3 regions of the Methylobacterium sp. CM6257 genome follow, and region 3 is predicted to be linked to each of the others. Evidence: predicted binding sites of a transcription regulator. Region 3 holds the regulator's gene; each other region holds the start of a gene.
What was found. The regulator PhoB, encoded in region 3, activates phosphate uptake and scavenging genes when phosphate is short. The targets are predictions, from matches to a motif close to TGTCATNNANCTGTCAT.

Region 1 (9,434 bases), 3.1 Mb from region 3:
GATGTCCCTCGCGCATCGCGAGGTTCTGAGCCGCCTGCACGAAGCCGCGGGCGCGCTCGGTGTATTTTTCGAAATTCATGCACAACCCTCCCGTACCGGCATCCGCCGCCCGATGAGAGGCGCGGCGCCACCGAAACGTCGCCCTCCGGCACTCCGCCGCGCGAGGGCCCCGGCGCCGTTGACGGCCGCCGGTAGACCCGATGTGGTGTTGCAATTGAGCACCACAAGGGGCGGCGAAGCTCTTGCGCGACGGATCAATTCAGGGCCACGCTCCGCGCATGACCGCATTGATTCATGTCAGCGCCCTCTATCGCTATCCGGTGAAGGGCTTGAGCCCCGAACCCGTCGAGCGGGCGGAGCTCGAGACCAGCGGCTTTTTTCCGGGCGACCGGCTCTACGCCATCGAGAACGGCCCGTCGGGCTTCAACGCCGTGGCGCCCCGGCATCAGCCCAAGACCAAGTACCTGATGCTCATGCGCGACGAGGCGCTGGCCCGCCTGCGCACCCGCTACGACGACGCCACGGCGACGCTCACGGTGGAGGGCCATGGCGAGCCGGCGGGCTTCCGCCTCGACACTGAGGCCGGGCGCGCCGGGCTGGCGGACCTGATGCGGCGGTTCATTCCCGAGAGCCTCCGGGGGGAGCCGAAGGTGCTCGCGGCGCCGCCGCAATACCGGTTCACGGATTCACCCACCGGCTACGTCTCGCTGATCAACCGGGCGAGCGTGGCGGCCGTGGAGGATTACCTCGGTGCGCCCGTCGATCCGCTGCGCTTCCGCGGCAACCTGCTGGTCGACGGGCTCACGCCCTTCGCCGAGCTGGAGATGGTGGGACGGGTCATCGAGGCGCCGAGCGGCCTGCGGCTCAAGATCACCAAGCGCACGGTGCGCTGCGCCGCCACCAATGTCGACCCGGCGAGCGGAATTCGCGACTGCGACATCCCCTGGACTCTCGACGCGCGGCTCGGCCACCGCGACCTCGGCGTCTATGCCGAGGTGATCGCCGGTGGGGCGCTCGCGAAGGGCGACGCGCTGCGGGTGGTGGGCTGACGGGCGGGTCACTCCAACCCAATCCCGTCATCCTGAGGTGCGAGGGCAGCGAGCCTCGAGGAGGGCTCCGGGGAGCGCGCGACCAGCTGGAGCCATTCTTCGCGACGGCCGCTTCGCGACCGCACCTCAGGATGTGGGCGAAGATGGGAGAAGCCGCCAACGATCCTCAGAGCCGCGATACGTAGGCCGCCAAGTCCTTGATGTCGGCCTCGCTCAGCTCCTGCGCCACCTCGTTCATGGCGGGATCGTAGCCGGGCCGGCTGTTCGATTTGTAGCCGGCGAGCGCCTTGGCGAGGTACTCCTCGCGCTGCGCCCGGATCCGCGGGATCGCGTCCCGACCGGCGAGGTCCGGACCGTGGCAGGAGGTGCACTGGTGCTTGGCGACGAGTGCCTGCGCCCGCGACGCGACGGCGGGGTCGGCGGGCGGCCCTGACGAAGCGGGCGCCGGCAGCGCCGCAACCGCGTCGGCATAGGCGCGCAGATCGTCGTCGGAGAACCCCGCGGCGACCTCGTTCATGGGCGGCGCTTCGCGCTGCTTCTCCCGGAACTGGAACAGCTGCGTGACGATGTAATCCGGGAGCTGGCCGCCGAGCGAGGGGACGCCCTCGCTCTGCGAGGTTCCCTTCCCGTGACAGCCGATGCAGGGTGCGATCCGCTCCTGCATCGCAGCATCGGGCGCGGCGAGAGCCGCACCCGCCAGAAGCGCGCCGAGGGTCAGCGCGAGCCCCCGGATCACGCGTGTCCGCGACGGACGGCGCATCACTTGCCGTAGCTGACGCGATAGATCGCGCCGTTGTAGTCGTCCGAGACGAGGAGCGATCCATCCTGTGCGACCAGCACGTCGACCGGGCGCCCGACATACTTGTTGTCCTGCAGAAACCCGGTCAGGAACGGCTCCACCGAGGTGATCTTCCCGTCCGGACCGGCCTTGGCCACCGCTACGTCACCACCGAGTTTGTGCGTGCGGTTCCAGGAGCCATGCTGGGCGATGAAGATCGCATTCCTGTAGGCCTCCGGGAACTGCGTGCCGGTGTAGAACCGCATGCCGAGCGAGGCCGTATGCGGTCCGAGCAAGGCGGCCGGTGCGGTGAATTCCGCGCAGGAATGGCCCCAGCCGTATTCCGGATCGGTGAACGTGCCCTGATGGCAGAACGGGTAGCCGAAATGCTGCTTGCCCGGCTCCGAGAGCACGTTGAGCTCGTCGTTCGGGATGTCCTCCGAGACCCAGTCGCGGCCGTTGTCGGTGAACCAGAGCTGCTTGGTCTTCGGGTTCCAGTCGAAGCCGACCGTGTTGCGCACGCCCCGGGCGATGACCTCGGCGTTCTTTCCGTCGAGGTCGATCCGGCGGATCTGCGCGTGGGTGTCCGGCGGCATCAGGATGTTGCCGGGCGAGCCGACCGGCACGTAGAGCTTTTTGTCCGGACCGATGGCGATGAATTTCCAGCCATGGGCCTCGTCCTTGGGCAGGTCGTCGTAGACGAGGGTCGGCTTCTCCGGGCTGTCGAGATGCTTCGCGATATCGTCGTAGCGCCAGATCTTGGACAGTTCGGCGACGTAGAGCGCGCCGTCGTGGAACGCGACGCCGTTCGGCCGATGGAGGCCCGATGCGATGGTCTTGACCTCGCGTTTGCCATTCGCGTCGGCCTTCGGGAGCACCGCGTAGACCTTGCCCACGGTCCGGGTGCCGACGAACAGCGTGCCGTCCGGCGCCTGGGTCATCGAGCGGGCATTGGCCAAGCCGCTGGCATAGACCTCTATCTTGAAGCCCTCAGGAACCTTCAGCTGGTCGAGCGGCAGCTTGGCAGCGGAGGTGGCGAGGGGCGGTCCTGCGACAGGCGCGAGTTTGGCCGCCGCGCCGCCTTCGGGGCGGCCGTACAGCGCCGATCCGCGATCGACTTGCACGGTGGGCGGCGGCGCCGCAGAGGCCGGCGTCTCCTGGGCGAGGGACACTCGTGGGCCGATGGCCCCGAGGCCCAGGCAGGCGAGCGCGGCAGCGAGCCCGCGCGACAGGGACGGCTTGATGGCTGGCGTCATGGTCTCTCCCGATGCGGACGGCGCGTCGGGCCACCCGCTTGTTCTGAACTCATTATTCAACGATCCGGCGCCGCGCGCGACCTATTTGTTCGGGACGGTGGCAACAGCGCGGGGCCAGCGTAACGCGGCGCCGGATTACGGAAGCGGCGACGCCGTGCCGTCGCGCTCCATGAGCCGGCCCGATCTCTCCTGCGAGCGGCGCGGCCATCCGCGCCTGTTCGGCCCGATACGACCACCCTCAGCAAGGACGTGCCCCGCTTCGCCTCCAGTGACACAGCCCGCCGGCGGAACCGGCCGGCGCCGGGGATCGAACCGTGGTCCGCCGGCTCGCAGGGGCGAGAATTGCGGACGGAGGTTGTCGGTCGTCGTCACCTTGCGTTTTGGCGACCGATCTCCGAAAACGCCCCCGTCCGGAAAGCTTAGGCTTGGCCGGGGCTTCCGGCCAAGCGCCGGGTCCCGGCCGGCGCGGCGTTCCGATCCGGTTCGGGGACACGTATCGATGATCGATTACGCGCAGGCGCGGCGGATGATGGTCGACTGCCAGTTGCGGACATTCGACGTGAATGACACGGCGGTGCTCGAAGCGTTCGACACCGTGCCGCGGGAGACCTTCGTACCCAAGGGCCGCGAGCCCTTCGCGTATATCGATCAGACTCTCAGGCTCGGAGAGGCGGGTGACGAAACCCGCTGCCTGCCGGCACCTATGGTCCTGGCCCGGATGATCCAGGCCCTGAAGATCCGCCCGGGCATCACGGCCCTCGATGTCGCCAGCGGCTCCGGCTACGGGGCGGCGATCATGGCCCATCTCGGCGCCGAGGTGACGGCGCTCGAATCGGTTCCGGAACTCGTCGAGACCGCGCGCGCCCGGCTCGGGACCGCCGCCCGGGTCGTAGAGGGTCCGATCGCGGCGGGCGCCCCCAAGCAGGCGCCCTTCGACGCGATCCTGATCAACGGTCGCGTGGAAGTGAGACCGCAGGCCCTGCTGGACCAGCTGAAAGACGACGGCCGACTCGTCTGCGTGATGGGTCCCCACCGCAATGCCCAGGTGACGCTGTTCGTGCGCGCAGGGAACGCCTTCGGGTCGCGCCCGCTCTTCGATGCCTCCCTCCCGGTCCTGGACGCCTTCGCGGCTGAAGCGGGGTTCGCGTTCTGAGGGCCTGATCCGGCAAGGGGCACAGGTGCTCTCACGCGCCGCGCCCTGCGCCGACGGCAGGCGCAAAGGGATTCGGCGCGGCAACCGCCCAGAGCCCCATCTTGAATCGCCCCACGGCGATAGCCACCCGCCGCCAAGAGCGGCGACGCGAAGTTGCCGAACTGCCTCAAGCGATCCTGGCCAGGCATCCGACAGAGACCGTGTCCATTGCCTGGGACAAGGCCAGCACGCACGAGGACGACGAGGTCGAAGCCGTGTTGCGCGGCGCCGCTGGCCGCCTCGTTCTGCTGTACCTTCCGACCGACAGCCCATGGCTGAACCCGATCGAGATGCTCTGGCGCCAGTTCCGCCGCCCAGCCGGTGCCGGTCTATTGGACCTACATCACCGCTTGGTCGGCCCCGGACGGCAACGGGTAGTTCCGCGACGACATCTACAAGCGCGACGGCGTGAACGTGACCTCGACGATCGGCGCGCCGACCCCGGTGGCCAGCGCCGAGCCGATGTCGCGGACCTTCGAGGCCGGCGACGAGGAGCAGGCGACCCGCCGGCCGATCCGTCTGGACCGGCGCATCCGAAGCCCGCATCTCACCCGAGGTGCGGGCTTCGTGCAGTCGGGGCCGCTCCTGTCATCCGGCGGTCAAGCGCGTCTGCTTGGCCGCTGGAGTGATGGCAGGGGAGCCGATCCCCGAAGCCTCGGTCGACGATGGCCCAGGAAGCCGTGCAGGAGCCGCCCATGTCGAATGCCCCCATCTCCGGAGACGGACGCCTCACCCGCCGGGAAACCCTAGCCGGTGCTGCCGCCCTCGGGCTCGCGGCCGGCAGTGCCGGAGCGCAGGAAACCGCGGAAGCGACCGGCCTCGTGTATGCGACAGAGACAACGGGCATGGGCCGCACGCCCCTGCCGGGCGTGCTGGTCTCCAACGGGCGGGAGATCGCCCGCACCGATGGCGACGGACGATACCGTCTGCCCATGCCCGGGGACGGCGTCGTTTTCGTCATCAAGCCGCCGGGCTATGCTCTGCCGCGTGACGCCGACCACCTGCCACGGCACACCTACATCCACCAGCCCGGCGGCACGCCCGCCGCGCTGGGTCTGCGCTATCGCGGCCTCGCGCCCACCGGGCCGCTGCCGGCCTCGATCGACTTCACCCTGGCCCGCGTGGACGAGCCGGCGGATTTCGACGTCATCCTGTTTACCGATCCGCAGCCCGAGAGCCGGTTCGAGCTCGACCACGTCCGCGACACCGCGGTCGCCCGGGCCATGACGATCCCCGCGGCCTTCGGCCTGACCACCGGCGACGTGCTGTTCGACGACCTGTCGCTCTACGGCCGTTCCAACCGCATAGTCGGCCGGATCGGACTGCCCTGGCACAACCTGCCCGGCAATCACGACCTTAACGTGCAGGCGCCGGATGCCCGCTACAGCCGCGAGACCTGGAAGCGGGTGTTCGGGGCGCCGACCTACGCGTTCCGGCACGGGCGGGCGTCGTTCGTGATGCTCGACAATGTCGAGTGGCTCGGCCCGCCGGTCCCGGTGGGCGCCAACACCTACCGCGGCCATATCGGCGAGCGCAGCCTGACCTTCCTGCGCAACCTTCTGGCCGAAATCCCGCGGGACGATCTGATCGTGCTGGCCATGCACATCCCGCTTCACACCGACACCGCACCGGACGATCCGCACAACACGACCACCGATCGCGCCGCGCTGCTGGACCTGCTCGCGGGCCGCAAGGTGCTGAGCCTCGCAGGCCACACCCACACCACCGAGCACCACTACCTCTCGGAGGGACACCATCACCACGTGCTGACCGCCGTCTCGGGCTCGTGGTGGAGCGGGCCGGATACTCGCACCGGCATCCCCTCGGCCGACAGCCGCGACGGCACACCGAATGGCTTCCACGTGCTCTCGATCCGCGGCGCCGACTACACGACCCGCTACGTCGCCGCGCAGGGCCAGCCCGACGAGACGATGCGCATCCTGTTCGAGAGCGAGCTGCGGGCGGGCGCGTCCGAGGTGGTCCGCTGGACCCGACCGGTGCAGGGCATGCGGCCGCCCGTGCCGCAGGAGGCGCTGGCCGATACGAGCTTGGTGGTCAACGTGTTCGATGGCGGCCCGCGTACGAGCCTGGTCGTCCGGATCGGCGAGCGGGCTCCCGTGGCGATGGCGCGGACGCGGCGGCTCGATCCGTTCGTCGCCGAGTTGTTCGAGCGCTACCCGGAGGCGAAGAAGAGCTGGGTGAAGGCCACGCCCTCGACCCATATCTGGACGGCGCGGCTCCCGGACGATCTCGTGACCGGCGCTCACCGGGTCGCGGTCGAGGGCACGGACGAGTACGGGCGCCCGATCCGGAGCTGTACCGTGCTGGAGGTTGTGGGCGAGGGCGGGCGCGACTAGCTGTTTGGTTGCGGAGCGTCGTCGGGACCAAGTGCGTCTGGCAATTGAGGGGCGTGCCGGGTTGTCGCCGGACACGGCGAGGTGCCTTGCGATCCGGCTATAGCGACGAGGCTCGACAGTATCGGACCCGGTTTCAGCCCAGTCGGAACTCCTCTCGAACGGCCACCTTGCGTTCGTCGTCTCAGACTCAGCCGGACTGGTCCCAGCCGCCGACGTTCGCGCGCGTGTCCGCGCGATGAGGATAAGCGATCTCTGAGTGTCGCGCGCCGTTCGCGCTGGATCTAAGATTGCAGACCGCAAATCCCGGAAGCTGAGCAACCGTGCGGGGGGCATCTGCCTCCTCGACTGCAAGGAAAGGGCCGCTCCGAGGCTCTGAATGGTCGCAGCGTTCCACCCCGCCAGCCTACCATCGTGTACCGCTGCAGCTGTTCGGTGATCGTCCGTCGTGTACTCCGGCGCAGCAACGTCGTCGGCGTACACGACGGGTAATGTGATGGTGACAGTGGGAAGGCTATGTGTCCGGGTGGCATCTCGCCTCTCGCGGGGCGCATGCTCTGCATCATCGTCATCCTGCTGCGTTGCGTCCCTGGCCATCTCGGTTGCAGCGGAGGCCGGACGCCACCGAGGATCGAAGGCCGCGCGCGCACGAAACTGCTGATCCTCGGGCTCGAGAATCACCACGAAGTTCGGGACCGGACCGTCACGATGGAGTATGGCCGCTCGAGCGGCGGCTCCGTACCGTGCCAGGATCGTCTCGCGGATCGTTGCCGGCGAGAGGACGGCCCCCGTTCGCGGCTCGACCGCCAGCCCCGCATCTACGGCTGCGATCTTCATGTGTGCGGGTAGGATTTTTATCACTCCAGCCTTGGTCACGATTCGGGCTACATCGATCCGGGCACAGAGGTCTGCGGCGTACCCGACCGGATCACCGAGAATGGTGACCGAGGCGCACGCGCCGTCTCCCCGGGGGGGCAGTATCTCGGAGATTTCTGTCAACGCCGCGCTTTTCGCGATGAACCGGCGTTTCACGTCGAGATGGCTGTCGGACATTGTCAGACCTCGCGGTGTACCGGGAGGATAGATCCTGAGGACCATGAAAATCGGAAATGAAAAATGCGCGGAGGTCGAACCCGGGCGCAGCACTCAACTAGGTGCCCTAGTGGGTCCTGGACCTATCCTGTCCTGGACCTATCCTGTCTTGGACCTATCCTGTCCTCGACCTATTCTGGACCTGCAGGAGTGCCTGCCAAGAAATTTTGTCGGGCGCCTTGTAGCGGACCCAAGATGAAGCGGTAGGACCGGCCGCCAGGATCTTCTGCAGGCAGGGGACGACCCCCGCTTCCGCGGACGCGCCATCGCGATTTTCGTCAAACGCGGCCAGGCTCGTCGAACGAGCGAGAGAGAGGGGCCGTCATGGGGGCATTTTTCACGTGTATCCGCGCCGAACGCATCCGCGACCGTTGCGAACTGGCCCGCATCGCGCTGCACGGTCGGAGGTGCGACCCGTCCAGCAAGGAGCGGGTAGACCCGGCGCGCGCCTCGTGGAGCCTTGCCGGATCCGCCTACACCGACGAACCCCTAAATCTTTTGACGGCGCTCGAAAATTCTCTCAAAGCGACCGGGGCCCGACTATACGGACGCGCGCCGATCGGGCTCCATCTGCTCGTGAGCGTCAGCCCGGCGTGGGTTAAGCAAACCGGTGAATTGCATGACCCGAAAAATCCCCGGAACGTTCAGCTGGCCGAACAGGCGGTCGCCTGGGTGCAAGCCGCGCTCGGCGGGGGCGAGCCGTGCGTTGTCGCGTGGCGCTACGATCTCGATGAAAGGGGCGGGGCTGTCGTGGACGTAGTGGCCGCGCCGACGCGCGCAGCCCGTCTGAACCGCTGGTGCGACGAGCGGATCGTCTCGGTGGCCGGGGCGCTGAAAGCACTCCACAGTCTTCACCGCGACGACCGGACGGCCTTCGGCGCGCTCCAGACGTCGTGGGCGGTGCACGCCGCGACAACTCTGGATTGCACGCTTCGTCGCGGTGTGCGCAGAGACGAAGATAAGGCGAAGTATCTCGACCCCGCCCGGTATGGCCGGCTGGTGGACGAAGCTCGCGCTGATGCGGAGACCGAGGCCAATCTAAATCTAGCGGATCAGTGGGCGGAACTCGCCGCCGGGAAGCGCGATCTGAATGTCGCGGAGGCGAGGGTCGCTCGGCTCAGGGCTGAGCTGTTGGCCGCGAGAGAGCGGGTGGGGATAGAGGCTCAACGGCACGTCGAAGCGGCCATGAGCGCTGTCGCACTCGGCATCGAGGCGTTCACGGATGGGCGGATCACCGCTGTCGAGCCGGACGCGGAAAGCGGCGAGCTCCTTCTGATCCCGAATCAAGACTTGGATGATGCCGAACGGTACGCGCTGTGGGCAGCGCTTGGTCCAGCCCTCCCCGCCGGCCTGACGACAGTGCTCGAATATATTCAAGCAGAAGCTGACCGGGCAAGGAGAGGCGGAACGGATCAACAGATCTGGTATCATTCACCGATTAACATCTAAAAAATAGATTCTATTTCGGGGCAATCACGTATTTAGTCCTGCGGTACCATGAACGATGTGCAACAGGGGTGATGAGCCTTTCCCGCATCAACGGCGCGCGGCAAGGGCGGCCGGGCGGGTATTTTCGGCCGACCCGGATATCTCCGAAGGTCCACCACCGCGCCGGTATGCCGTCGTCAACCTTCGATCGTTGTCGAGAGGGTTGAGGCGGTCTAAAAATTCCGGCTGCTCTGAAGTGCTGGGCTCGAGGTCGGGCATGGGCCG
Region 2 (9,434 bases), 2.3 Mb from region 3:
TCACGGCGCGCAGGGCGGCGCCCCGGCTGGCCCAGGGGGCGAGCACACGCAGGAGCTGGCCCGCCGCGACCGCCTGGGCGGCGACGAGACTCGGGAGATGGCCGATCCCGGCGCCCGCCAGCGTCAGCCGGTGCGCGGTGGCGAAGTCGCTGACCCGGATCGCGGGGCTCAAGGCCAGCGGCTCCGCGCGGCCGTGCCCGTCGGTGAGGGAGAGGGTCGCCGCGCCGAACCGCTCGCGGGCGAGGATCAGGTCGTGGTCGGCGAGCTCCACCAGGCTCGTCGGCGCCGGCCGGCGCAGCAGGTAGGCCGGCGCGGCGTAGAGGCCGACCGTCAGGGTCGCCAGGACGGGCGCGCGGTAGCCGGTCTCCTCCGCGCCGCCGAGCCGCAGGGCGAGGTCGATCCGGTTGGCCGCAAGGTCGAGGCGTGCATCCGTGTTCAGCATCTCGACGGTGATCTGCGGATAGGCGGCGCGGAAGCTTGCGACGATCTCGGGCATCACCTCAATCCCGAAATCGATGGAGGTCGTGATCCGCAGGTGCCCGGCCGGCACCGTGCGGGCGTCTCGGGCGGTCTCGGCCGCCTCGTCGAGGAGCGTCAGGCTCTCCTGCGCCTTGGCGTAGAAGGCGAGCCCCTCGGCGGTTGGCGAGACCGCCCGGGAGGTCCGCGCCATCAATCGGGCGCCGAGCGCCCGCTCCAGCCGGGAGATCCGCCGGCTGACGCTCCCCTTGGTCTCCCGCAGGCTCGCGGCGGCGGCCGTCACCGTGCCGAGATCGACTACGGTGCAGAAGGCGCGCACGTCGTCGAGTCCGCCCCGGAAGGTTTCCGATCTCGCAACCATGCGGTTCCGGATAGCAGGCTCAACCATGGCCGTGAACGGGGCTACAGGGCTGCCGGGGCGCACCGAATCGCGCTCGCCCGTCTGCTGTGTGGGAGACATCCTTGAAGTCGATTCTCGCCTCGAGCCTTCTGGCCCTGCTCGTCGCCACCCCGGCTCTGGCCCAGACACCGCCGACCCGCGATCCGGCGCAGATCCAGGCCGGCACCTACGCGGTCGATCCCAACCACACCCAGGTCGGCTGGCGGGTCTCCCATATGGGCTTCTCGAACTATGCCGGCGGCTTCTCGGACGTGTCGGGCACGCTGGAGCTTCAGCCGAAGAACCCGGCCTCCTCCAAGCTGTCGGTGAAGATCCCGGTGGCCTCGGTTGCGACCACCAGCGCCAAGCTCACCGACGAGCTCAAGAGTGACCAGTGGCTCGACGCGGCGAAGTTCCCCGACATGACCTTCGTGTCCACCAAGGTCGCGCCCGAAGGCAAGGACCGCGCGAAGGTGACGGGCGACCTCACGCTTCACGGCGTGACCAAGCCGGTGACGCTCGACGTCACCCTGGTGGGCGCCGGCGTGAACCCGCTGAGCAAGAGGGTCACGGTCGGCTTTGAGGCCACCGGCACGCTCAAGCGCTCGGAATTCGGCGTGAAGACCTACGTGCCGCTGATCGGCGACGACCTATACCTCACCATCGCGGGCGCCTTTGAACGGCAGGAGTAGGGGCAAACGCCGTCGTAGCGGGCGCAACGAAGCGACCGAGGGCGGCGCGACCGCAGTGAGCGTGGCACGTCCCGGACTGCTTCGCTCCGCTCGCGGGGATGGCGGCGTACCTGAGCCTTCCGATTGACTGCCGTGCGCCGCGTTCTACCCCGGGCGGTCCTCCGACCCGGTGCCCAGCGCCCGCTGGACCATCACGCTGTCCGCCCAGTGGCCGTACTTGAACGCCACCGCCCGCAAGTAGCCGACCCGCTCGAACCCGCAGGCCTCGTGGAGGCGCAGGGACGCCGCGTTCTCGGCGTCGATGTAGCCGATCATCTGGCGGTAGCCGCCCGCCGCGCAGGCCTCGATCAGGGCCGGCAGCAGCCGCCGGCCGATCCCCGCGTGCAGGTGGTCGGGATGCACGTAGATCGAGTGCTTGAGCGTGTAGCGGTAGGCCGGGCGCTTCCGGAACGGCACCGCGTAGGCGTAGCCCGCCACCGCGCCGTCCCGGTCGGCCACGAGGTGCGGCAGGCGCTTCTTGCGCATGGTCTTGCGCCGCCGCTTCAGGTCGTCGGGGAGCAGCCGGTCCTCCTCGGCGACACCGACGTCGCTGACGCCCCGGCTGATGTGGTGCTCGTAGATCGCCACCATGGCCTCGACATCGGCGTCCGAGGACGGGCGGATGACGATGTCGGGGCAGGACCGGGCCGGGACCGGGCCGGGCGTCTCGACCTCGATCTCCATCAGGCCCCCTCCCGCGCCACGTAGGTGTGGAAGCGGATCCGCCCGTCCGGGTCGACCTCGCGGTAGACGCCCTGGATCTCGGCCTCGAAGCCCGGGAACAGGTTGGCCGAGGCCTCGAACATCTTGAAGTAGTCGAGCATGGGCTTGGCCCGGTCGTCCAGGCGCTCGCCCGGCAGCACCGTGCCGATGCCCGGGGGGTAGACCAGCATCAGCGTGGTGGCGATCCGCCCCTCGGCCTCGGCGATCGGCACGTAGTCGACCTTGTTGCGGGTCAGCAGCTGGGCGGCCTTCTTGGGCGGCATCACCATCTCGGGCAGGTGCTCGGGGGCGAATTGCCGCCGCTGCAGCGTCGAGGTGCCGGCCTCCCGGTGGAAGGCGTGGAACTCGCCGCAGAGGTCGCGCAGGCGCACGCCCCGGTAGCGGTTCGGCCGGCGGTTGACGAATTCCGGCATGGCCTCCTCCAGCGGGACGTTGTCGTCGTGGAACCGCTTGAAGGCGACGAGGCCCGAGATCAGCGTGCCGGCCTTGGAGGATTCCACCCCCGGGGTCAGCAGGAAGAGCAGCGAGTTCAGGTCGTTCTTCTCGGCGACGATCCGGTTCTCACGCAGGTATTGCGCCACGATCGGCGCCGACACGCCGTGCTGGGCGTAGGCCCCCGTGTGCCGGTCGAAGCCCGGAGTCAGCACGGTGAGCTTGTTCGGGTCGGTGATGGCGTAGCCCGGCGCCACGTGGGTGAAGCCGTGCCAGCGCGCGCCCGGCTTCAGCTCCCAGTGGCGCGGCGTGGCGGCGAGCTCGTCGGTCGGCACGCTCTCCCACGGCACCTCGGCGCCGTCGGCGTTCACCGTCACGTCCGGTACGAAGGGGTCGAAGAACCAGCGCCGCGCCGGGTCGCGCTCGTTCTCCTCGAACTCGCGCCGGATCGCCCGGACCTTCTTGCGCCACTCGATCCCGAGCCGGATCGTGTCGTCCCACAGGATCATGCCGGAGCGCCCCTTCATCATCTGGGCGCCGACGTCGAGGGAGGCGAACAGGGGATAGAAGGGTGACGTGGAGGCGTGGACGAGGAAGCTCTCGTTGAGCCGCTTGTGCTCGACCCGCCGGGTCTGGCCGCGGATGTGGCCGTCCCGGGTGTGGATCTGCGAGGCCTGGGAGAAGCTCGCGAGCTGCTTGTGGGTCGACTGCGTGGCGACGATGCCGGGCGAGGTCTCGTCGAGGCCGGTCAGCCCCATGGCGAAGCGGCGGGCGTAGAGCGGGTGGAACTTCATGAAGCCCGCCCAGGCCTCGTCGAACAGGATGTAGTCGCAGAGGTGGCCGATCTTCTCCAGGATCTCCTGGGCGTCGTAGATCGTGCCGTCGTAGGTGCACTGCTCGATCACCGCCACGCGGAACGGCCGCTCCCGGCGCCACGCTTTCGGATCGGTCACCAGCGGGTTCCGGCGGATCTTCTCCCGGATCCGCGTCTCGTCCAGGGCTTCGTGGAAGATCGGGCCGATCAGACCGTAGGCGTTGCGGTCCGTTTCCAGGAAGATCGGGATGCCGCCGCCCAGGAACAGGGCGCCGTGGTGGGCCGCCTTGTGGTTGTTGCGGTCGAACAGGACGAGGTCGTCCTCCGCCACCAGGGAGGACAGGACGATCTTGTTGGAGGCCGAGGTGCCGTTGAGGACGAAGTAGGTCTTCTCCGCCCCGAAGATCTTGGCGGCCTCCTTCTGGGCCTTCAGCGCCGGGCCCTCGTGGGTCAGCAGGTCGCCGAGGTCGAGGACCGAGTTGTCGAGGTCGTCGCGGAAGATCGCCTCGCCGAGGTGCTCCACGAAGATCCGGCCGATCGGCGAGCGGTTGTAGAAGATGCCGCCGTTGTGCCCCGGGCAGGTCCAGAGCTGGTTGCCCTTCTCGGCGTAGTCGACCAGCGCGCCGAAGAACGGCGTCTTGAGCGTCTCGGCGTACTGCGTGACCCGGCTGACGAGGCCGCGGGCGATGAATTCCGGCGTCTCCTCGGCGAGGAAGATGTAGCCGTCGATGAAGTCGAGGAGCTCGACCGGGATGTCCTCCAGCCGCTTGCGGCGGACCATGATGACGATCGGCATCTCCAGGCCGCGCCGGCGCATCATGTCGATGAGGGCGGCGGCCTTGCCGTCGAGGCCGCGCTTGCCCCAGTCGACCACGAGGCAGCCCACCGCGGCGTCGGTCTGGACGGCGATCGCCGCGTCCTCGACGCGCCGGGCGCGCACCACCTCGAAGCCGCGCTGCTCCACGGCCGCCACGATCTGGTTGACGCGCGCGCCCTCGAGATCGTCCGGATCGAAGGCCGGGGCGCACATCAGGACCGTGAAGCGGCGGTGGAAGTCCATGGAGCCCTCTCTGCCGGGAATGCAGCGCGTGGCTTTCCGGGCCGTCTGCGACGATTGCATGACAAGGCGCGCGGCGGGCGGTCGCGGTCCGGACGAAAGGGCGTGATCCGGCGGGGTCGGGGGCATCGGAGCGCGGCCCTCCCACCCGCGCCCTCATCCTGAGGTGCTGGAGCGAAGCGGAAGCCGCCCTTCGAGGCCCGCTGACGCGGGCACCTCAGGATGAGTCGGTCGGAGGCTCGTCGCACGGCCCGTGGCGGCAACCGGTCTCAGGGCGTCACGGCGCGCGGCGCCGCTCCCAGACGGCCGGGTTGACCAGCCCGCCCGGCCGCCGGCCGGCGAGGACGTCGACCACGCGGGTCGCGGCGGTCTCGGCGGTGCGGATCAGGGCGGCCTCGGTGGAGCCGCCGACATGAGGCGTCAGGATCGCCCGCTCCTGGCGAGCGAGGGGGTGGTCGGGCGGCAACGGCTCCTGGGCGAAGACGTCAAGTCCGGCGCCCGCGATCGTGCCGGCCTCCAGCGCCTCGACCAGGGCCGCCTCGTCGATCAGGCCGCCGCGGCTGGTGTTGATCAGGAAGGCGTCGCGCTTCATCCGGGCGAGCTGGTCCCGGCCGATCAGGCCGCGGGTGGTGCGGGTCAGCGGCACGTGCAGGGAGACGATGTCGGCCTCGGTCAGGAGCGCGTCGACCGAGGCGGCCCGCAGGGCGCCGGCATTGGCGAAATCGGCGTCCGGGCGGCTCGGGCCGTAGGCCAGCACCCGCAGGCCCAGGGCGGCCCCGAGCCTGGCGGTCGCCTGCCCGATCGCCCCGAAGCCGACGAGGCCCAGCGTCAGGCCGGCGAGCTCGATCAGCCGGGCGGTGAACTTGAAGCTGTCGTCGCCGGCCCGGACGGAGCGGTCGGCCTCCGGCAGGGCCTTGGCCAGGGCGAAGATCAGCGCCAGCGTCTGCTCGGCCACCGAGACGGCGTTGGCGCCGGGCGTGTTGACCACCACGATTCCCGCGTCGGTCGCCTCGGCGGTGGCCACGTGGTCGGTGCCAGTCCCGTGCACGCCGATCACCCGCAGATTCGCCGCCTCCGCGATGGCGCGGGCCGGGAAGCCGGTGTTGCGGGTGATCACGGCCACGCAGCCGGCCACCTCGCGGGCCAGGGTGGCGGCATCGGTGCCGCTGGCCCGGCGCGGCTCCAACCCTGCCGCGCGCAGCCGATCGAGGCCCGCCGCGTGGATCGGCTGGACGATGAGGCACGGACCGGTGATCACGGAAGCGGCATCCTCTGCCGAAGAGGGGGGAGTGAGCACAAGTATTGCGCTGGCCTCGTCTAGGCGGAGCGCGCAATCCTGGCAACAGGCCGCCCGGTCACTCCAACCCGGCGCCCGGATCGGGCAAGTCGATCTTCGGTCAGTACGGAGGCAGGTGAAACTTCATCTGCCGGGATCGGGCCGGATGCGGCACGGCGCGCCGGACCCGCCGCTCAGCACGGTGCAGCGGCCCGGTCCGCGCCCGCGATTAGCCGGGCGTATTCCGCTTCCGCGGTCCCGTAGCTCGCATCGGCCACCAGCCTGAGCTGCCGGACCGGCTGGTGGCGGCGGATCAGCGGCTCCCCGGCCGGCAGTTCCACAGGGCGCAGATGCGGCTGCAGGGCTTCGAAATCCTTCTCCTGCATCGCTCGCAGGAGCTGGTTGCGCGACGGGCATGCGCCAGATCACGGCCTATCTGGTCCCGGGCGACATCTGCGATCTTGAGGCGACATCACTGTCGTGGGTGGATCACGCCATCGGCACGCTCTCGCCCCGCCGGGTGGCGCGGATCGGGCCGCTTCTGGAGCGCCCCACGATCGCCGCCGCCCTGCGGAAGAGCCGTCTGGTCGAAGCGGCGATCGCCCGCGCGTGGCTGGTGAATATCGGCCGCCGCTCGGCCTTGGAGCGGCTGGCGCACCTGTTCTGCGAGCTGCTCGTGCGCCTGCAGGCGGTCGGTCTCGTCAGCGACGACGGCTACGCCATGTCGGTGACCCAGACCGATCTGGCCGACACGACGGGCCTGGCCAGCGTCCACGTGAACCGTCCGCTCCGGGATGTGCGGAGAAAGGGGCTGATCGAGCTGTGCAAGTGCCGCCTGCGGATCCTCGACCTGCCGCGCCTGCAAACGCTCGCGGAGTTCGATCCCGCCTACCTGCGCTTGGCGCCGCGGAATGCCGCGTAGGGGGACGCTCCCGTCCCCCGGATGCTCCGGCTCAGACGATCCGGGGCGGTGCGTCGGCCGTGAGCGGGCCGACCGGACGCCAGACATTGCGGCGCAGGCCGAGCTGCTCCAGCCGGTCGAGCAACCACCACTCGATCCGGGTGCGCCAGCGCGCGAGACCGGTGAGCGACCAGAGATCGAAGCCGGCCAGCGGCAGGAACGGGTTGTGGCGGTCGTAGGCCCAGACCTCGATGCGCACCGCCGGTCGCAGGGACGGGCCGCGGGCGTGGAAGCCCACCGTGTCGCCCACCACCAGCGTGTTGCCCGGGACCGCGAAGGCCACCGGGTTGGCGTAGCCCATCCGCTTCAGCTCCGCCGTGCTGGCCCGGAACGAGCCGCGGCCGCTGAGGCGGTCGAGACCGCGCGCCGCGTTGACGGCGGTGCGTCGCTCCCAGGCCAGGCGCCGCTTGGTGAGGCGGTGCGAGCCCGGCACATAGGTGAACGGCCCCTCGTCGGCGGCGACGTCGGTGAGGAACAGCCACGCCTTCATGGTCGGGTGGAAAGTGTCGATGTGGAAGTTGGTCTGCGGATCCGGGGGCGCGTCAGTGACGTGCGACAGGATCGTCTGCACGGTCAGGATTGGCTCGCAGTTGAAGCTCGCCACGTAGCGCAGCAGGTTTTTCCACTCCGGCATGGCGAGGAGCTGGCGCATGGCCGGCATCCGCTTGAGGGTCTCGGGATCGAGCGGGATGCGGCGGGTGACGGTGTCGCCCTGAACCTGCTCGCGACCCTCGGCGGCGACGCTCGTGACCTCGGCGTAGACCGCCCTGTGCAGGTCGGCCGGCATGAAATCGGCACGCTTGATGAAGCCGTCCCGGGCGAAGTCGGTCCGGTCCTGGGTGCTGACGAGGTGGGCGAGCTGGCGGCGGCGCAGGCCCGCCATGGCGTGGGCCAGACGCACCCGCACCGTGTGCAGCCCGGCCCGGTTGAGCCGCTCCGAGCCGAGGATCGGGTTGTCGACGAAGGATTTGGCTCCAGTCAGAAGCTGGGCGACCCAGAGCGGCGCTGCTGCCACCCGCGCGATGGACTTCATGCAGGTTCCCTCAAGGCTTCGTCGGCCGGCGGGCCGCTCGTAACTGGGATAAAAAATGTTAATCTCAGAGATGCTGCATTCGAAGATTGGTGACTGAATAAGGCGGATTTTGGTAGAGGCGATACTTGAAAAACGAATCTTTGTTGCGATCCGGCAACGTCCTGTCCATGGCGGAGCTGGCTGCGTCGGATCGGTCTCGCCTTCGTGATTGTGCGATGCGGGATCGGCAGGGAGTCCGACGTGTTGATGTTGCTCGACGTAACATCGCCGCCGTGAGGTTCCGTATGGCCGACCCCCTCGAGATCCTGGAAGAGCAGGTCGTGGACTTCGCCCAGGCCGCGCGGGCGGCCATCGAGGTGCGATTGCAGCAGATCCCCGAAGGCGAGCGCTGCGATTTCTGGGCGCTTGTGGCGAAGCTCTACGCCCGTGCGGCTCCCGGCGACGCGACGCGCGACCCGGCCGCCGGATAGGCCGAATGTTTCACGGGAAACACAGGCCCGGCGCTACTCGGCCGGCCTGAGGGCCGCGGGAGCCCGTGCGGCGGGGGCACCGAGCGACAGCCGCGCTTCCGCAGCCGCCGTATCGGCACCTGCCAAGAGCGTCATGGCGGCGCGATAGCCGTCCAGCGTGCCGACATCGACATAGGCCGACCCCGCCCGCACGCCGACGGCGCGACCACCCCCTGCCAGATAGGCGTTGACGAGGGTCCCAATATATTCGTCGGCGCAGAGCCTAGCGAGCCAGAGGGCGTGCAGCTCCATCAGCACCCGTCCGGGCATCTTGAAGGCGCCCCAGATCCAGTTCGAGGCGGCGCCCGGCTGCTTGACCTGGATCTCGCGCACCGCGCCGTCCCGATCCACCACCACCGCGTCGAAATTCTCCGGCCGCTCGACGGGGAAGAGCAGGAAGGAGAGGACGTCGTCGGGCAGCTGGATCAGGGCGTCCTGCGGCAGCCAGACCGTGTCGGGCAGGCCGACGATCACCGGCTCGTCCGGAGCGATCAGCGGCAGCGCGGAGAAGACGGCGTCGCACAGGCCGCTCGGCCGTGGCTGCACTACGTAGGCGATCGGGGTCTCGCCGTAGCCGGCGCCGAAATACTCCACGATGTCCGATTTGCCGGGGGAGATCACGAAACAGATCTTGCGGGCGCCGCCGCGGATCATGCGCTCCACCAGATGCTCGCTCACCGCGCAGGGACGCTCCATCCCGTCGCGCAGGCGGCTGCCCACCGGAAGCAGTTCCTTCGAGAAGGCGAGGGGCTGGATCCGGCTGCCCCGCCCGGCTGCAGGCACAATCCCCCACATCTCAGACAGACTCCGCTGGTTCGGGAACGCCGCGTTCGGAGAGCGCGCGTTCGAGATCGTCGAGGCGGCGCTCGGAGGTGTGGTCCGCCAGCGTGCGGGCCCGGCCCGCCTCGGCGATGCGGCGGATCTCGGCCTCGCTCCTGTCGAGGGCTGCCAGGACGTCGGTGCCGTCGCGGGCGATCAGGATCTCCTCGCCCGGCCGGAAAAAGGCGTCGAGCCCCTCCCAGGCATCGCTGATCACGGCCGT
Region 3 (9,434 bases):
TCCGGGCCTGCGCCTACGGGGCGGCGCTCCTCGTTCTGGCCGTACTCACCGGTATCCTCGGCTCGATCCTGTACGGAGGCTGGCCGGCCTTCCGCGAGTTCGGCTTCGGCTTCCTGACCTCAAGCGCCTGGAACGTCGGAACCGAGCAGTACGGCGCGCTCGTCGCCGTGATCGGAACCGTGGCCTCAGCCTTCCTGGCCCTCCTGATCGGCGTTCCGATCTCCCTGGGGATCGCCATCTTCCTGACGCAGCTCTGCCCGGGCTGGGCGCGCAAGCCGGTCGCCATGACGATCGAGCTGCTCGCCGCGGTGCCGAGCATCATCTACGGCATGTGGGGGCTTTTCATCTTCGCCCCGCTCTTCGCGCGCTTCGTCGAGATCCCGGTCTCCAACCTCGTCGAGGGTCTGCCCATCGTCGGTACCCTGTTCTATGCCCGGGTGCCCTCCGGCGTGGGCGTGCTCACCGCAGGCATCATCCTGGCGATCATGATCGTGCCGTTCATCGCCTCGATCGCCCGCGACATGCTCGACCAGATCCCCACCGTGCTGCGCGAGAGCGCCTACGGTATCGGCTGCACCACCTGGGAGGTCGTCCGCTACGTGCTCGTGCCCCAAGCCGCCGTCTCGATCATCGGGGCGATCATGCTCGGCCTCGGGCGGGCGCTCGGCGAGACCATGGCCGTGACCTTCGTGGTCGGCAACGCCAACCGCCTCTCGGCCTCGATCTTCGACCCGAGCTCGACCATCGCGTCGCGGATCGCCAACGAGTTCAACGAAGCTGACGGCCTCCAGCTCAACGCGCTGATGGCTTTGGGCTGCATCCTGTTCGTGATCACCTTCGTGGTGCTCATCATCGCCCGTCTGCTGACGCGCCGCGTCACGGCCGCCTGAGGAGTTCGCGCGATGGACGCCTCCAACCCGATCAAACCCGCCGCGCCCCGGCGTGCCGGCCGCGTCCGCCAGGGCCGGCGCATCGCCGACCGGAGCCTGCGCGTCGCCTGCACGGCCGCCACGGCCGTCGGCGCTGTGGTGCTGGGGTCGATCCTCGTGATGCTGATCGTTCAGGGCGTGCGCGGCTTCACGCCGGCCCTGTTCGCCAACCCGACCCCGGGGCCGGGCTCCGAAGGCGGCGGTATCGCCAACGCGATCCTGGGCAGCTTGGTGCTCACCGGGATCGGCATCGCCATCGCCACGCCGATCGGCGTCATGGCCGGCACGTATCTCGCCGAGTACGGCCGCGCATCGCGCCTGGCGACCCTGATCCGGTTCCTGAACGACGTGCTGCTCTCGGCGCCCTCGATCCTGATCGGCCTGTTCGTCTACACGCTGATGGTGCGGCCGATGGGGACCTATTCGGGCTGGGCCGGGGGCGTGGCGCTGGCCATCATCGCGGTACCGGTGATCGTGCGCACCACCGAGGATATGCTGCGACTCGTGCCGGGAACCCTGCGTGAGGCCGGTGCGGCCCTCGGCGCCCCGCCCTCGACCGTGATCACCAGCGTGACCTGGCGCGCAGCCTCGTCCGGCATCGTGACCGGGATCATCCTGGCGCTGGCCCGCATCGCCGGCGAGACGGCGCCGCTCCTGTTCACGGCGCTCAACAACAACTCCTGGTTCTCCGCCGACCTCATGGGCGGCGTCGCGAACCTGCCAGTAATGATCTACCAGTTCGCGCTGTCGCCGTATCCGAACTGGCAGGGCCTGGCCTGGGCCGGGGCGCTCCTGATCACCCTAACGATCCTGGCGCTGTCGATCATCGCGCGCGTCGTGATCAAGCCGCAGACCTCGCGCTGAGACCCTTTTCGAGGACACGACGATGAACGCCGCCTCCGCGAGTCCCACGGTCGACCTGAACCGCAACCGCGCCGACGAGGGCGGGCCGGTGCGGATCGCCGTGAAAGGGCTCAACTTCTACTATGGGGCCTTCCACGGGCTGAAGGACATCAACATCAACTTCCATGACAGGCAGGTCACGGCGCTGATCGGCCCGTCCGGCTGCGGGAAGTCGACGCTGCTGCGCTGCTTCAACCGGATCTACAGCCTCTACCCGGAGCAGCGAGCGGAGGGCGAGATCCTGCTCGATGGCGAGAACATCCTCGACCCGTCCATCGACCTGAACGAGCTGCGCTCGCGCATCGGCATGGTCTTCCAGAAGCCGACGCCGTTCCCGATGTCGATCTACGACAACGTCGCCTTCGGGCTGCGGCTCTATGAGAAGCTGCCGAAATCCGAGCTCGACGGCCGCGTGGAGGAATCGCTCCGCAAAGCCGCCCTCTGGGACGAGGTGAAGGACAAGCTGCGCCAGTCGGGCACGGGCCTCTCGGGCGGCCAGCAGCAGCGCCTGTGCATCGCCCGCACCGTGGCCCAGCGCCCGGAGGTGATCCTGTTCGACGAGCCGACCTCGGCGCTCGATCCGATCTCCACCGGCCGGATCGAGGAGCTGATCGAGCAGCTGCGCGACGAGTTCACCATCGTGATCGTCACGCACAACATGCAGCAGGCGGCGCGCATCTCGCAGTTCACCGCCTTCATGTATCTCGGCCAGCTGGTCGAGTTCGGCCCGACCAGCCGGATGTTCATGAATCCGACGGAACGCCGCACCCAGGACTACATCACCGGCCGTTTCGGCTAACCTGTTCGAACGATCCGGCACCGGGGAACGCCAACCGGCATTCGCCGGCGCGGCGGCGGATCCACCGGACCCGACGGATCGCTTTTCGCGGGCCCCCATCGAAGGATCCACCATGCCCGGCCATATCGTCACCTCCTACGACACCGACCTGGAGAACCTGCGTCGCTCGATCTCGGAGATGGGCGGCGTGGCCGAGAAGATGACGGCGGAGGCGACCGACGCTCTTGTGCGCCGGGACGACGCGCTCGCCCAGACGGTGATCGTCGCCGACAAGCGCCTCGACGCGCTCCAGCGTGACATCGAGGAGCGCGCCGTGCTGCTCATCGCCCGGCGCCAGCCCCTGGCGATCGACCTGCGCGAGACCATCTCGGCGATCCGCGTCTCCGGCGATCTCGAGCGGATCGGCGACCTCGCCAAGAACGTCGCCAAGCGCGTCGTCGCGATCTCCGACCAGGCGCCGGCGCAGAAGATCGTGCTGGGCGTGCGCCACATGAGCGACCTCGCGGAGGGCCAGCTCAAGGACGTGCTCGACGCCTACGCGAGCCGTGACGTCCAGGCGGCCCACGACGTCTGGGAGCGCGACGGCGAGATCGACGCGCTGTACAATTCGCTGTTCCGCGAGCTCCTGACCTACATGATGGAGGATCCGCGCAACATCTCGTTCTGCACGCATCTCCTGTTCTGCGCCAAGAACGTGGAACGCATCGGCGACCACACCACCAACATCGCCGAGACGATCCACTACCTCGCCACCGGCGAGACGCTGGCGGGCGACCGGCCGAAGAACGATGCGTCGAACTACGCGACGGTGGACGGCAGGCAGGCTCCGTAAGAGCGAGCCGCTGCCGTCCAAGCGCGGCGCGCGCTCCTTCCTGTGGCGCGCCGCCCGAAAATCGGAGGGTGTGGGTTGAGGCTGAGCGGCGCCTCCCGCACCATCCGCCGGCCCGCCCGCTCCGGAGGGAGCCGGCGAGCCCGCAGGCCGAACGGCGCCGCCTCGTGAACGGGTCATCGAACGTGAGCATGCAAGTCCTGATCGTCGAGGACGAGGAGGCGCTGACCACCCTGCTGCGCTACAACCTGGAAGCCGAGGGCTTCGTGGTGGATTCGGCCGCGCGCGGCGACGATGCGGAGTTGCTCCTGGCCGAGCGGATCCCCGATCTGGTCCTGCTCGACTGGATGCTCCCGGGCCTCTCGGGGATCGAGCTCTGCCGCCGCATCCGCGCCCGCCGCGAGACAGAGCGGCTGCCGGTGATCATGCTCACCGCCCGCGGCGAGGAAGGGGACCGGGTCCGGGGCCTCGGAACGGGCGCGGACGATTACATCGTCAAGCCGTTCTCCGTGCCGGAGCTGCTCGCCCGGATCCGCGCGCTGCTGCGCCGGGCCAAGCCCGCCCATGTCTCGGACCGCCTGGCCGCCGGCGATCTCGAACTCGACCGCACCGGCCACCGCGTCCGCCGCGGCGGCGAGGAGCTGCATCTCGGCCCCACCGAGTTCCGGCTGCTGGAATTCCTGATGCTGGCCCCGGGCCGGGTCTTCTCCCGCGAGCAGCTTCTCGACGGGGTCTGGGGCCACGACGTCTATATCGACGAGCGCACGGTGGACGTGCATGTCGGGCGGCTGCGCAAGGCGCTGAACGGCCCGCGCCAGCCCGACCCGATCCGCACGGTCCGCGGCTCCGGCTACGCCTTCGACGAGACCTTCTCGCTGGAGGCTTAGCCGCGCCCGCTCAGCGGGTCAGCGCCGCGCTCTTGCCGTCCTTGGCCGCCGGCACGGAGTCCAGGGCCGCCAGCACCGTCCCCTCGGTGAGGATCTGCGGCAGCACCTGAGGCTCTCCCATTCCCGTGTAGAGCAGGTAGAGCGGCACGCCGCTGCGCCCGTGCTTCTCCAAGAGGCGGGTGATCTCCGGGTTCTGGTTGGTCCAGTCCCCCTTCAGGTAGGTCACGCCCCGCTCCGCCATCGCGGCCCGTACGGCCTTGGTGGAGAGCGAGGTCGTCTCGTTGACCGCACAGGTGATACACCAAGCCGCGGTGAGATTGACGAAGACCGGCCGCCGCCCGTTCACCAGGGTGTCGAGACGGGCCTGGGTGAAAGGCTCGATCCCGCTGGCGGCGGCCTGCACCGCCGGAGCGGCGCGGTTCTGGGCGAGGGCCAGCGTGAGGCCCCCGACGGCGATGAGCGCCAGGACCGCGCAGGCCCGGGCAATCGGCCCCGCCATCCGCGACGCACCGCGCCCGTGCTCCCAGGCCCAGGCGCAGAAGCCGACCAGCACGAGGCCGATCAGCGCCATGAGGAGCCCCTGCGGGTCGACCTGCTGGGCCAGGACCCAGATCAGCCACGCCACCGTCGCGTAGACCGGGAAGGCCAGGACCTGCTTGAGGGTCTCCATCCAGGCGCCCGGCCGGGGCAGGGCCCGCAGGGCCGGCGGCCAGAGGGTGAGCGCCAGGAAGGGCAGGGCGAGGCCGAGCCCGAGGCTCGCGAACACCGCGAGCGCCACGCCGGCGCTCTGGGTCAGCGCGAAGCCCACCGCCGAGCCCATGAACGGTGCCGTGCAGGGCGTCGCCACCAGCGTGGCGAGGACGCCCGTGAAGAAGGAACCGCTCAGCCCCGCACGCCGGGCCAGGCCGTCGCCGAGACCGGCGAGGCGTCCGCCGATATGGACCGCCCCGGACAGGCTCAGGCCCATCGCGAAGAGCAGATAGGCGAGCCCCGCCACCACGGCGGGCGATTGCAACTGGAAGCCCCAGCCGATCGCCGAGCCACCGCCTTTCAGGGCGATCAGCAAGGCGGCGAGGACCAGGAAGCTCGCCAGCACGCCGGCCGTGTAGGCGAGGCCGTGCAGGCGCAGGCGGCCCGGGCTCTCGCCGGCATGCCGCACGAGGCCCAAGACCTTGATCGACAGCACCGGGAAGACGCAGGGCATCAGGTTGAGGATCAGCCCGCCGAGGAAGGCCAGAGCCGCCGCGGCCGCGAGGGTCAGCGTGTCGGCGGCTGGCGCGGGCGGGGGCGCCGGACTCTCCGCTATGGAGACGGGCACCGGAGCGGCCGGCTCGTCGCCATAGGCGAAGGCGAGACGGTTGGTGCCGGCATCGGTCACCTCGTCCAGGGTCAGGACACCGGGTAGTCCGACGGGCGCCGGATCGGTCGGGCTGCTCCGGGCCAGAGTCAGGTGCAGCCCGGCCTCGTCGACGGACATCACCTGCGCGGCCGCGTTGTCGATCGCCGTCTCGGCATAGGGGAAGTAGGCAACGTTGCGGATGGTCTCGGGCTTGAGCCCGGCCGCCGCGAAATCGAGGCGCAGCGTGTCACCCTGGCTCGACAGGCGCAGCGGCCAGATGGCCGGTGCGGGCAGGGCGGCCCGGGCGCGCGCGAAGAGTCCGGCCGTCTCGGGATCGGGCCGGGGCTCTCCCACCGGCAGGGTCAGGGCGAGATCGGCCGAGCCGGGCACGCATTCGGTCTCGCAGACGAGATAGGTCAGCTTGGCCTGGATCCGCACCGGGTCGGCCGGATCGAGGCTCGGCGGCGGTGTGACCGGCACGAGGAGCGTGACCTCGCCCTCGTAGCCGTAGTTCATCAGCGTGGCGATCGGGATGCGCTCCGGCGCCGGCCAGCGGATCGCACCGGCAGTGAAGCCGGCCGGCAGGGTCCAGGTCACCTCCGGCGGCAGGCCCGAATCCCCCGGATTGCGCCAGTAGACGTGCCAGCCCGGCTTCACCTGCATGTGCACGGCCAGGGTGAAGGGCTGCGCCCCCGCCAGAGCCGCCGGCTCGGCGACGAGGCTCGACCGAACGAGGTCGGGGGGCGTCCGGAAGCCCTGGTTGAGTCCTTGCGCCGCCGCGGCCGTGAGGCTCGCGGCCAGCACCATGACCAGGATGGCGAGGCGGCGGATCATGCTGTCCCTTCGCGCGCAAGGCGGTCGCGGTTTCAGGCGCGGCGCCTTCGAGCCCGGCGCGGCTTTTTCCGTGGCGGCGAGCCTTAGCATGGTAGGCGCGAGCGGTCGCGGGCCGGGTCCTCAGTTCGGGAGCGGCGCGGTGGCGCGGTCCAGCCACGCGCGCGCCCCGTCGTCGAGGAGCGCGCCCAGTGTCTCCCGCACCCGGGCGTGATAGGCGTCGATCCACGCCCGCTCCTCTGGATCGAGGAGATCCGGTTCGATCACGCGCCGGTCGTAGGGCACGAGGGTCAGGGTCTCGAAACCGAGCATCGGGCGCTCGCCGCCGGGGATCTCGCGCGGCTCGACGAGGACCAGGTTCTCGATCCGGATGCCGTAGGCACCGCGGGCGTAGTAGCCGGGCTCGTTCGACAGGATCATACCCGGCTCCAGCGCCACCGTGCCGGTCTTGGCGATCCGCTGCGGCCCCTCGTGGACCGACAGGAAGGCGCCGACCCCGTGGCCGGTGCCGTGATCGAAGTCGAGCCCCGCTTGCCAGAGCGGCGCCCGGGCGAAGGCGTCGATCTGGGCTCCGGTTGTGCCCTTCGGGAAGACCGCCCGGGCGATGGCGACGTGCCCCTTGAGCACCCGGGTGAAGCGGTCGCGCATCGCGGCGTTCGGCTCACCAACCGCGACGGTGCGGGTGATGTCGGTGGTGCCGTCCGGATATTGCGCCCCGGAATCGATCAGGAACAGCTCGCCGGGTCGGACGGACCGGTCGCTGGCACGGGTCACCCGGTAATGGACGATCGCCCCGTTCGGGCCGGAGCCGGAGATCGTCGGGAACGATACGTCGCGCAGGTCGCCGCCGGCCGCCCTGAAATCCTCCAGGGCCTCGACGGCGGCGATCTCGGTGAGGTCGCCCGCGGCGGCCGTGCCGTCGAGCCAGGCGAGGAAGCGCACGACGCTGGCCCCATCGCGGATATGGGCGGCCCGGGCCCCGGCGATCTCGGCGGCGTTCTTCACCGCCTTCATCCCGGTGATCGGATCCTTGCCGACGTCGGCGACGCCGCCGGCGGCCTCGATCTTCTCCTTCAGGGCCACCGCGCCGGTGACCGCGTCGAGGCGCACGCGCACGCCGCCGAGCGAGGCCAACCCGTCATCGAGTCCGGCCCGGGGCAGGATCTCGGCCACCGGCGCCAGGGCCGCCCGCAGGGCCGGATCGACGTTCGGCGAACCGAGGAACAGCCGCGCCGGGCCCTCCCGCGGCAGGATCGCGTAGCCGAGGGCCAGGGGCGTGTGGCCGACATCGGAACCGCGCAGGTTAAAGGCCCAGGCGAGATTGTGCGGATCGGAGACCACCAGGGCGTCACAGCCGCCCTCGGCAAGGGCCGCGCGCACCCGGGCGAGCTTGTCGGCCGCCGCCTCGCCCGCGAGCGTTTCCGGATGGGCGACCACCGGACCCGCGGGGGGTTTCGGGCGTCCGGCCCAGACCGCGTCCACGAGGTTCGGGACGGCACGAACCGTGCCGCCCGCCTTCGCGGCGGCCCGTTCCAGGCGCGCCAAACCGTCCGGCGTATGGAGCCAGGGATCATAGCCCAGCACCTGATCCCGCTTGAGATTGGCGCCGATCCAGGCTTCCGGCGTCGATTCGGCCAAGGGCACGACCGCCACGAGGCCGGTATCGACCTGCTCGGGCGCCTGCAGGGTGTAGCGGCCGTCCACGATCAGCGCTGCGGATTCCATCAGGATTACGGCGGTGCCGGCTGAGCCGGTGAAGCCCGTGAGCCAGGCCAGCCGTTCGGCATCCGCCGGCACGTACTCCGACTGGTGCTCGTCGGCCCGCGGCACGACGAAACCGTCAAGGCCGAACTCGCGCAGACCCGCGCGCAGGGCCTCGATCCGCTCGGACCCCTTGCGATGGCTCGGATCGTCGAAGGTCTGGAAGCGTGGGCGGGTCCGGGACGGGCTTGTCTCTGTCATGGGCGGAGCCTAGCCCCCGCCGCTCCCGGGTCGCAACCGCGTATCAATCGTTACGGCACATGCTAATCTAGGGATTAAAGATCGCGAACAATCTTATCACGTCGCCGGATTTGGCGTATTTCTCCACGATGCCTCGCCGCGTCTACTACCGGATCTGCGACAGACCCGACGGCCGCTTCGACGCCGTCGTGACGATCGAGCCCGACACGGTGGTTCGGCGCGATGGCTTCAACGCGCTTGCAGAGGTCGAGGAGTGGATCGAGGGCCTGCGTGTCCTGATGGCGGCCCTCGGCGCGCCCGTGGCGCAAGAAAACGGGCCCGAACCCTCGACCGCGGTCGAAGCGGAGGCGGACGTATCGCTGGAGCCGGGGCGAGTGCGCACGGCGCGCTAACCCCGCCCGAGGGTCAGCCGTTCGTCGCCGGTAAATCGGGCGCGCGATTGGTGGGCGCGCCGTCGTAGCCCTCCAGCCACGCCGTACGAGCTGCCGAATTCACCGGGTACGGGCACGCGTCCTTGGGCCGGCCCTGCGCCCGCGCACGGGCGCCCTCGGTAATCGGGTCCGACGGCGGATCGTGGAGCGACGTCTGGCTCATGCCCGGACAACGCGCCAAGGGGTTCCCGGTTCTACGCCTCGCGCGACGCGCATTGACCCGCGCCGATCGCGCACCGCCGCGACCGGCGACGGGCACTCAGCGGCGTGGCCGCTTGGCCGCGCCGCCCCGCATCAGCACCAAGGCGACCCAGCCCTCGATCAGCCCATGGCGGACGAGCGAGAAACCCTGGTGGCGATAGGCCGAGAGCACGCCGGCCACGTCGCGCTCGATCAGACCCGAGAGGACCAGCACGCCTCCGGGGGCGACGACCCGGGCCAGCGTCGGCGCGAGCAGCCGCAGGGGTCGCGCTAGGATATTGGCGAAGACCAGATCGAAGTGGCGCGACCGATTCGCGAGCCGA

Region 1: a site for PhoB is predicted at 4,862-4,878, ahead of ACYCO6_RS00345 (calcineurin-like phosphoesterase C-terminal domain-containing protein). Genes of this name have one in related genera too.
Region 2: a site for PhoB is predicted at 4,664-4,680, ahead of ACYCO6_RS32340 (Orn/Lys/Arg family decarboxylase). Genes of this name have one in related genera too.

The regions. Positions count from the first base shown of each region.
Region 1 is NZ_CM137735.1:76,549-85,982, reverse strand. Features, by position in the region: gene clpB (ATP-dependent chaperone ClpB) at 1-79, opposite strand, end outside; gene ACYCO6_RS00375 (MOSC domain-containing protein) at 279-1,049, shown strand; gene ACYCO6_RS00370 (c-type cytochrome) at 1,216-1,809, opposite strand; gene ACYCO6_RS00365 (PQQ-dependent sugar dehydrogenase) at 1,809-3,083, opposite strand; gene ACYCO6_RS00360 (protein-L-isoaspartate O-methyltransferase family protein) at 3,583-4,236, shown strand; partial or broken gene ACYCO6_RS00355 (hypothetical protein) at 4,437-4,529, shown strand; partial or broken gene ACYCO6_RS00350 (L,D-transpeptidase family protein) at 4,579-4,770, shown strand; gene ACYCO6_RS00345 (calcineurin-like phosphoesterase C-terminal domain-containing protein) at 4,971-6,632, shown strand; gene ACYCO6_RS00340 (hypothetical protein) at 8,046-9,170, shown strand.
Region 2 is NZ_CM137735.1:6,621,763-6,631,196, forward strand. Features, by position in the region: gene ACYCO6_RS32325 (LysR family transcriptional regulator) at 1-838, opposite strand, end outside; gene ACYCO6_RS32330 (YceI family protein) at 940-1,548, shown strand; gene ACYCO6_RS32335 (N-acetyltransferase family protein) at 1,693-2,271, opposite strand; gene ACYCO6_RS32340 (Orn/Lys/Arg family decarboxylase) at 2,271-4,616, opposite strand; gene ACYCO6_RS32345 (hydroxyacid dehydrogenase) at 4,891-5,871, opposite strand; gene ACYCO6_RS32350 (hypothetical protein) at 6,084-6,275, opposite strand; gene ACYCO6_RS32355 (Crp/Fnr family transcriptional regulator) at 6,305-6,811, shown strand; gene ACYCO6_RS32360 (phytanoyl-CoA dioxygenase family protein) at 6,843-7,883, opposite strand; gene ACYCO6_RS32365 (hypothetical protein) at 8,168-8,353, shown strand; gene ACYCO6_RS32370 (nucleotidyltransferase family protein) at 8,387-9,187, opposite strand; gene ACYCO6_RS32375 (CgeB family protein) at 9,189-9,434, opposite strand, start outside.
Region 3 is NZ_CM137735.1:4,337,966-4,347,399, reverse strand. Features, by position in the region: gene pstC (phosphate ABC transporter permease subunit PstC) at 1-890, shown strand, start outside; gene pstA (phosphate ABC transporter permease PstA) at 903-1,793, shown strand; gene pstB (phosphate ABC transporter ATP-binding protein PstB) at 1,816-2,631, shown strand; gene phoU (phosphate signaling complex protein PhoU) at 2,744-3,463, shown strand; gene phoB (phosphate regulon transcriptional regulator PhoB) at 3,652-4,347, shown strand; gene ACYCO6_RS21235 (protein-disulfide reductase DsbD family protein) at 4,358-6,520, opposite strand; gene ACYCO6_RS21230 (aminopeptidase P family protein) at 6,641-8,479, opposite strand; gene ACYCO6_RS21225 (hypothetical protein) at 8,608-8,871, shown strand; gene rmf (ribosome modulation factor) at 8,885-9,073, opposite strand; gene ACYCO6_RS21215 (50S ribosomal protein L11 methyltransferase) at 9,170-9,434, opposite strand, start outside.